DNA from 4 places in the Geobacillus stearothermophilus ATCC 12980 genome. Region 1 is predicted to be linked to each of the others. Evidence: predicted binding sites of a transcription regulator. Region 1 holds the regulator's gene; each other region holds the start of a gene.
The links. The regulator Rex, encoded in region 1, represses fermentation and respiration genes when NADH is low (regulators of the CRP and FNR family bind a similar motif). The targets are predictions, from matches to a motif close to TTGTGAAATATTTCACAA.
Positions count from the first base shown of each region.

Region 2: QSJ10_RS03325 (TIGR04053 family radical SAM/SPASM domain-containing protein) is a predicted target of Rex. The motif match lies at 1,153-1,170, and genes of this name have one in related genera.
Region 3: nsrR (nitric oxide-sensing transcriptional repressor NsrR) is a predicted target of Rex. The motif match lies at 1,135-1,152, and genes of this name have one in related genera.
Region 4: pflB (formate C-acetyltransferase) is a predicted target of Rex. The motif match lies at 874-891, and genes of this name have one in related genera.

Region 1 is NZ_CP128494.1:226,948-229,149, reverse strand. Features, by position in the region: gene tatC (twin-arginine translocase subunit TatC) at 1-417, opposite strand, end outside; gene tatA (twin-arginine translocase TatA/TatE family subunit) at 438-590, opposite strand; gene QSJ10_RS01295 (redox-sensing transcriptional repressor Rex) at 608-1,249, opposite strand; gene moaC (cyclic pyranopterin monophosphate synthase MoaC) at 1,265-1,753, opposite strand; gene abc-f (ribosomal protection-like ABC-F family protein) at 1,849-2,202, shown strand, end outside.
Region 2 is NZ_CP128494.1:605,564-607,765, forward strand. Features, by position in the region: gene QSJ10_RS03315 (DUF2249 domain-containing protein) at 66-299, shown strand; gene QSJ10_RS03320 (molybdenum cofactor guanylyltransferase) at 405-983, shown strand; gene QSJ10_RS03325 (TIGR04053 family radical SAM/SPASM domain-containing protein) at 1,219-2,202, shown strand, end outside.
Region 3 is NZ_CP128494.1:1,405,926-1,408,127, reverse strand. Features, by position in the region: gene speE (polyamine aminopropyltransferase) at 1-222, opposite strand, end outside; gene QSJ10_RS07570 (hypothetical protein) at 252-461, opposite strand; gene nsrR (nitric oxide-sensing transcriptional repressor NsrR) at 623-1,069, opposite strand; gene hmpA (NO-inducible flavohemoprotein) at 1,242-2,202, shown strand, end outside.
Region 4 is NZ_CP128494.1:1,475,475-1,477,676, forward strand. Features, by position in the region: gene pflB (formate C-acetyltransferase) at 1-772, opposite strand, end outside; gene QSJ10_RS07980 (DNA topoisomerase III) at 1,061-2,202, opposite strand, start outside.

The sequences.
Region 1 (2,202 bases):
CCGTTCCGCCAGCTGATTCATAAACCGGACGACAAATGGAAACAAGACGAAATACGCAAAACCAACCCCGGCTAAAAATAGAATGATCGATGCTGGAATGTAGCTGAGCGTTGCTTTCCGCTCTTTTTCATACAGCCCCGGACTGACAAACGCCCAAATTTGATACAACAGCACCGGAGCAGTCAGTACAGCGGCGATGACAAAGGCAAACTGAAAATACACTTTAATCGGATCGGTGAGGCGGAACGCGTTCATCGTCAGCTGTTTCGCTTCCGCAGTGTGCTGCAAATACACAATGACGTCATCGACAAAAAAGAAGCTGGCTACAAGCGCCGCAACGAAAAAGAGAAGCACGATGATCAGCCGTTTCCGCAGCTCTCCGAGGTGTTCATACACGGACATTTCTTTGTCATTCATCGTTTCCCCATCCTGCCTTGTCATCGGTCGGTTTTCGTTTCTTCGTCATCAGCGAGCCCTTTTGTGGCGTCTTTAAACTCGCGAAGCGACTGGCCGAACGACCGCCCCAACTCCGGCAGCTTTTTCGTGCCAAACAGCAACAAAATGACAAGAACGAGCAACAAATATTTCATGTGTTGTTCTCTCCTTTTTACGATGGCGATGGATAGTTTTTCAAAAAATAGACGAGCGACTGCAGCTCAATGGCTAAATCGATATGATGGACACGAATATGGTTCGGCACGTTCAACCGCGCCGGAGTAAAGTTTAAAATGCCTTTAATTCCTTGCGCGACAAGGCGGTCGGTCAGCGCTTGAGCCGCGGCGGCCGGCACGGTTAAAATCGCGATCGGAATGTCGCCGCGAAGCCGCTCCTCCAGCTCATCGAGATGATAGACCGGCACCCCGCCGACTGTCGTTCCGACCTTCCGTTCATCGACATCAAACGCCATGACAATTTTCGTGTTGTTATTTTTCGAAAAGTTGTAGTTTAAAAAGGCGGTGCCTAAATTGCCGACGCCAAACAAGGCGACTTCGGTCACCTCATCCTCTTCAAGCGTCTGGCGGAAAAACGACAACAAATAATTGACATTATACCCGTATCCCTTTTTGCCAAGCGCGCCAAAATACGAAAAGTCGCGGCGAATTGTCGCCGGATCGACTTTCACCGCCTCGCTCAGCTCGGCGGAGGACACGCGCTGCTTCCCTGAGGCATGTAAATTTTTCAAAAACCGATAGTATAACGGCAGACGCTTGGCAGTCGCCTGCGGGATTTTCGGTTGTTCGTTGCTCATCGTTTCATCCCCCAGCTAATCGGTTTTCCGTCGATAATGGCCGGACTTCCCGCCCGTTTTTTCGACCAAATACGTTGGACCGATCGTCATTCCTTTATCGAGCGATTTGCACATGTCGTACACAGTCAATGCGCATACCGAAGCCGCCGTCAGCGCTTCCATCTCCACTCCTGTGCTCCCTTTCGTTTTGACCGTCACGGTAATCACAAGTTTATACGCTTCCGCCTCTTTTTCCCAAGCAAAGGCAATATCGACGCCTTTTAACATAAGCGGATGGCACATCGGAATAAGATCGGCCGTTTTTTTCGCCGCCATGACCCCGGCCACCTGGGCTACCGCCAGCACATCACCTTTCTCAATGGCATTGTTCGTCATCTTTTCGTAAATCTCTTCATTGACGGTGACGCTCGTTCTCGCCACCGCTATCCTGATCGTATCTTCCTTGTTCGTAATGTCGACCATTTTCGCCCGGCCTTGTTCATTGAAATGCGTAAACGATGACAAGACAATCTCCTCCATTTATCACTATACACCATTTTTCGTTATCTGTCTTTGACCGTTTTCGCGACTTACGTTAAACTATTCGCGAGGTGACGGACATGATCATTTTGCAAGTGAATGGACTCACGAAATATTTTGGCGCTGACCTTATTTTATCGAATATAAAACTAGAAATACAGTCCCGCGCCCGCATTGCTCTTGTCGGCCGCAACGGCGCAGGCAAATCGACGCTGCTGAAGATCATCGCCGGCGAACTTTCTTCCGACAGCGGTGAAATCATCAAGCCAAGCCATATCAAAATCGGCTATTTGGCGCAAAACAGCGGGCTCGACTCGTCACGCTCCATTTGGGACGAGATGCTGGACGTATTCGCGCCGCTCCGGGCGATCGAAGCGCAGCTGGCAGAGCTCGGCGCCCAGCTTGGCGACCCGGATCTGCTCGCCGATCCGTCC
Region 2 (2,202 bases), 380 kb from region 1:
CCCCCAAGGTTCAAGCGGTTATGATAAAGTATATAATTCATTATACTACAAAGGAGGCCAATGTTATGAACCAATTTGCTGCCAAAATCCACGCCCCGGACTATCCGCCGCGCGATCGCCATCCGGCAATTTTTCGGCTGTTTGACAATTTGAAGCCGGGGGAAGTGATGGAGCTGACGAATGACCATGACCCGCGTCCGCTGCAATACCAATTCATGATGGAGCGTCCGGATCAGTTTACATGGGAGTACTTAGAGGAAGGGCCGGACGTATGGCGGGTGGCCATCGGCAAAAAATAAATCATCCGCTCCATAGGGATTTCCGTCGACAGGCGGAAATCTTTTTTTTTCGCCGGTTCGTATGGTACGGTAGGGACAGATGATGTTCGGAAAGAGGGGATAGAGATGAAACGAGCCATTGCCGGAGCGGTGCTCGCCGGCGGCCAGTCGCGCCGGTTCGGGCGGCCGAAGGCGTTTGCGCTGCACGAAGGCGCCCCGTTTTTCACTTGGTCGGTCGCGGCGCTCGATCCGATCGCGGATGAATTGTATATCGTCAGCCACCCGTCGCTTGTCGATGAATTCCGCCGCCAAACGGATATCCCGGTGCTGCTCGATGTCGAGCGCTGCCGCGGCTGTGGGCCGCTGGCCGGCCTTTACACCGTTATGGAACAGAGCCGAGCGGATTGGGTGTTCGTCTTGCCGTGCGACATGCCGTACATGCGGCGGGAAGTGACAGAGCGGCTTGCTTCCTATATTGATCCGATGTTTGACGCCATCGTCCCGCTCCATGGCGTCCGTCCCGAACCATTGGTCGCCTTATACCACCGACGGCTTCGCTCCGTGATCGCCGAGCTGCTTGATGCCGGCGAACGGCGGATGATCTCGCTTATTGACCGCGCCCGCGTCCGCTATGTTGACGCCCAACAGCTTGCCGCGGATGAAACCGTATGGCGCAATGTCAATACGGAGGGAGAGTACCGGTGAAGGGGGAATTGTGGCCGAAGCAGACATAGCATATACTTTTTTTCAATCAGAAGAGCCATCCTTGCTTTACTTTTTGGGCGTATGTCGGGTCAATATATTATACCGCCTGTTCAGATGGCTGTCATCTTCGCCCATGGTACGATCGCCCTCTGTTGTGGCTTTGCTGTGGATGTGATCGATATCACATAACGCGCCTGAATGTTGCGGTACAATGGAGGCCAAGGAGGGGGCCGCAATGCGCGATTTTAATGAAAATCCGTTTATTGTGATTTGGGAATTGACGAGAGCTTGTCAACTCAAGTGCCTTCATTGCCGCGCCGAAGCGCAATACCATCGCGATCCGCGCGAGTTGACGTTTGAGGAAGGGAAAAAACTGATCGATGAGATTTACGCGATGGATCAGCCGATGCTCGTCTTTACGGGCGGCGATCCGCTCATGCGTCCGGATGTGTACGATTTAGCGAAATATGCGATCGATAAAGGGCTGCGCGTGTCAATGACGCCAAGCGCGACGCCGAACGTGACGAAAGAGGCGATCCGCAAAGCAAAAGAGGTCGGCCTGTCGCGCTGGGCATTTAGCCTTGACGGGCCGAACGCCGAGATTCACGACCATTTCCGCGGCGTGAGCGGCTCGTTTGATTTGACGATCCGTGCGATTCAATACTTGCATGAGCTCGACATTCCCGTGCAAATCAACACCGTCATTTCGCGATACAACGTTCATGTGCTTGATGAAATGGCGGAATTGGTTGAGAAGATGAAATGCGTCCTTTGGAGCGTCTTTTTCCTTGTGCCGACAGGCAGGGGGAAGGAGGAGGACATGATTTCCCCCATCGAGCATGAGCGGGTGTTCCGCTGGTTGTATGAAACGAGCAAGCGCGTTCCGTTTGACATTAAAACGACAGCCGGCCAGCATTACCGCCGCGTTGTGCTGCAGGCGAAAATGCGCGAAGGAAAAGCGACAAAAGGCGGCATCCGTTACGAAGATGTGTTGAACCAAGGGTTGACCGGACAAGTCGACGGGCTCGGCCGCGCGCCGAAAGGAGTAAACGACGGCAACGGTTTCGTCTTTATTTCCCATATTGGCGACGTCTATCCGAGCGGGCTGCTGCCGGTCAAAGCCGGGAACGTCCGGGAAACGCCGCTGGCGGACATTTACCGACACTCGCCGATTTTCCAAGACTTGCGCAATCCGGACAAATATAAAGGAAAATGCGGC
Region 3 (2,202 bases), 1.2 Mb from region 1:
GCCGTCAATCGAGGTCGTTTGCACGACGCCGTCCAGTACGAGCATGCGGCCAAAATCATACGAATCCAAAATCATGACATGCTGATACTCGGATGGCTCGGCAAAGATCACCTCTTTGATCCGGTAGCTAATTTTCAAATTGTCGCGGTCATCTTCGGTGAGCCAAAGCTCTCCGTTGTCCATATGCAAGTAAGGGGGTAAAGCGCTTCCTTCGTGTTTCATTGTGACCTCCTTTAGTCATGCAGATGTTTTCACACCTTTCTAATCTTAATATATTCTTCGTCTTGTGGCAAACAAAGGGGATGTGATCGGCCGGTGCCGGACGTGTTCATCCCGCCGCCCATGTTCGACGACTGGTTGCGTTTTTCCGGCCGCTCCTCGTCTTGGCCGCCGCAGCCGGCACAAAGGCTGACCGCTAACGCGCAAATGGCGGCAAGCGGCATCATCCATCGTTTTCGCATCTTTTCCTCCTCCTTTCGTTTCCATCATAAACTGAGACGGCGGGCGACGACCACGACATCGTATGATTCCATCGTTCCGTCTCCCTTCATGCGGCGATGCTTGCTTATAGTGTGCCTGTTCGGCAAAAAATAACACTCCCCGGCACCCGGCCGGAGAGTGTCTATCGATCGCGCCGCTTTCCAAGCAAAGCACGAAGCGACGTACGGTTTTCAAGCAAATCAGCGAGCGTATACGCATCGAGCACACGCAAAAACGCTTCTAACGCCTCGCGAAGCGCAAAACGGAGCCGGCATGAAGGCGTCAGCACGCATTCATTACCGTGAGCGGCGAAGCACTCCACAAGCGACAAATTGTCTTCCGTCTCGCGAACGACCGCACCGATGACAATCTCCTCCGGCCGTTTCGCCAGGCGAATCCCGCCGTTGCGTCCGCGGATCGTTTCGATGTAGCCAAGCTTGCCGAGCTCATGGACGATTTTGCTTAAATGATGCTCAGAGAGGGAAAACGCAGTGGAAATTTCTTTGATATTTGTTTTTTCGCCTTCATCGAGCGTTCCTAAAAACAGCAGCACACGCAACGCATATTCTGTATAGTTCGTCAGCTGCATGGTCATCCACAACCTTTAGACAAGATGGTTGCTTCCATTGTATCACACCTGTCTGTGCGAGGGAATTGTGAACAATTTATTAAAGATGTATTTGAAATGTTGCTTTTTCACTATGCGTATGATTGAATAAAACATGTATTTAAAATACATGTTTTATGAGAGGAGATGAAACATGGCTAAGACAACGGCTTTGCACCCAAAAACGATTGAAATCGTCAAATCGACCGTACCGATGTTGGAGCAGCACGGCGAACAGATTACCAAACGGTTTTACCAATTGATGTTTTCGAACCATCCAGAATTGTTGAATATTTTCAACCATGCCAACCAAAAACAAGGGCGGCAGCAACGCGCCTTGGCGGCAGCCGTGTACGCGGCAGCGCGCTATATCGATCAATTGGACGCCATTTTGCCGGTCGTGCGGCAAATCGGCCATAAACACCGGAGTTTAGGCATTAAACCGGAACAATACCCGATTGTCGGAAGGCACTTGCTGCTAGCGATCAAAGACGTGCTCGGCGACGCTGCCACTGATGACGTGATAACGGCTTGGGCGGCAGCGTATGAAGCCATTGCCGCTGTTTTCATTCAAGTCGAGAAGGAGCTCTACGATGAAGCTGCGGCCAAGCACGGCGGCTGGCGCGGTTTCCGCCGCTTTGTCGTCACAAAAAAGGTGAAGGAAAGCGACGTCATCACGTCGTTTTATTTCGAGCCGGAAGACGGCGACGCCATCAGCGACTATTTACCAGGTCAATACGTGAGCGTAAAACTGGACATCCCTGGTGAAACGTATACGCACATTCGCCAATACAGCTTATCGGACGCCCCTGGCAAAGGGTATTACCGCATCAGTGTCAAACGGGAAGCAGCAACAGCGGAAAAACCAGCCGGCATCGTGTCGAACTATTTGCATGACCACATTCACGAAGGCGATGTCGTCGAGTTAAGCGCTCCAGCCGGCGACTTTACGCTCGACTTGACACACGAAACGCCGGTTGTGCTGATCAGCGGCGGCGTTGGGGTCACTCCGCTTTTAAGCATGGCGAATACATTGGCCATCCGTCAGCCGAATCGTCCGGTGACGTTTCTTCAAGCTGCCCTAAACGGCCGCGTGCAAGCCTTTGACGAAGAGT
Region 4 (2,202 bases), 1.2 Mb from region 1:
AAGCGAAATAGAGCCATTGGAATGCTTCATGCGCGTTTCGCGCTGGTTTGGAAATGTCGTAACCGTAGCTTAATGCCATTTGTTTCAATTCGTTTAACGCGCGAATTTGTTCAGCAATTTCCTCGCGAAGGCGGATAATGTCTTCCGTCATCGTTCTTGCGCCGGTGTTTTTCAAATCCTTTTGTTTTTCTTCAATCAGACGATCGACACCGTATAATGCTACACGGCGATAGTCGCCAATAATGCGGCCGCGTCCGTACGCGTCTGGAAGACCGGTGATGATTCCTGCTTTGCGCGCTAATCTCATTTCTTCGGTGTAAACGTCAAATACACCTTGGTTATGCGTTTTTCGGTATTCCGTAAAGATTTTTTTCACTTCGTCGCTTATTTTGTAGCCGTATGCTTCACATGATTGCTGCGCCATGCGGATGCCGCCGAACGGCATTAATGCGCGCTTAAACGGTTTATCCGTTTGAAAGCCAACGATTTTTTCCAAGTCTTTGTTTAAATAACCTGGTCTGTGGGAAGTGATGGTGGAAACAATGGATGTGTCCATATCAAGAACGCCGCCTTTTTCGCGTTCTTGCTTCGACAATTCCATCACTTGTTCCCAAAGTTTTTTCGTTGCTTCGGTCGGTCCTTCTAAAAACGATTCATCCCCATAGTAAACGGTTACGTTGTTTAAAATAAAGTCACGGACGTCAATGGACTTTTTCCATTTAGACCCTTTAAAATTTCGCCACGGGTCTAATACAGCAACAGCTTGTTTCATAACAGATCCCCTCCCAATTGTTCAGAACAATCATATATAACAGATCTCATCTCTATGATACTATATTTTTGGATGCTTAGAATCATCTATTATTGAATAGTTTGTGAAATGTTGAACAATTTTAATTTAAAGACAGTGAAAAAAGAAGAAATGACAACCAATGAACATGAAGAAGGATGTAAAAATAAAAAATCTCCATCCCTTGTTATAAATCGGGAGGTCAGATCGGCGGTCCGCCATCGGTCCGCCTTTTTGCCAAGCGCTCCATCCTTTCCTCCCCCGCCCTTGTCACCGCTTCGGAAACTGAAACGATAATTTCTTCTCGTTTTCATCCCAGACAAGGATGGCGTCAAACGTTTTTTCGCCTTTTTTAAACCCTTTGATGACATTCGTTTTCCCTTGCGCCAGCAGTTTTTTCACATTGGCCGCCGAAATCGATTTGCCGAGAATGCGTTTGGAGATCGTAAACGGGCATTTTGTTTTCGCGTACTGGTCGCAGCCGTACAACGTTCCTTTGTCGACGACGGTCCCGCCGCAAAGCGGGCACGGTCCAAGCTTCTCGCCCATCGTTTTTTTCTTCCTTGTCCGTTGGATCGAGGCGGTGTCAACCCCTCTGAAATTCCAATTCGGCGCAGCGGCGATGGCGTCAGCGACCACTTTTTGCGCCAACTTTTTCACCTGTTCCATAAAGGCAGCGGGAGAGGCGCTCCCTTCGCCGATTTCGCTTAAGCGCTGCTCCCATTTCGCCGTCATTTCCGGCGAGGCGAGAATCGTGCCGCCGAGCGCCTCGATCAATACTTTCGCCTTGTCGGTCGCATATACGAGGTTGTTTTTCACTTCAATATACTTCCGCTCTTTCAGCATGGTAATGATCGCCGCCCTTGTTGCTTCCGTGCCGAGCCCTTCCGTTTTGGCGAGCACTTTTTCCAGTTCCTCATCGTCCAAAAATTTTCCCGCCGTTTTCATCAAGGTGATGAGTTCGCCTTCTGTATACCGTTTCGGCGGCTCGGTCTTCCCTTCTTTCACCTTGACAGCGGCCGCTTCCCCCGCCTCCCCTCGCTCAAGGAGAGGCAGCGCAGCATCTTTCTCCTCCTCATGCGGACGGATGACGGCGCGCCATCCTTCCTCGACGACTTGTCTTCCTTTCGAAACAAAGCGGGCCCGGCCGTCAACGAGCGTTGTGACGGTCGTATAATCGATGACCGCCGCCTGATGGTGGGCGGCAATTAGGCGGCGGACGACCAAATCGTACACCTTCCGTTCGTCGGCTGACAGCTTCTCGGGATCCACCACTTGCTCGGTCGGGATAATGGCGTAATGGTCCGTCACCTTTTTCTCGTTTACATAACGTTTATTCTGTAAAATCGACGGCTGCGGCAGCGGAAAATACGAAGCGTACGCCGGAAACGAGGACAGCTTTTGCAAAATGG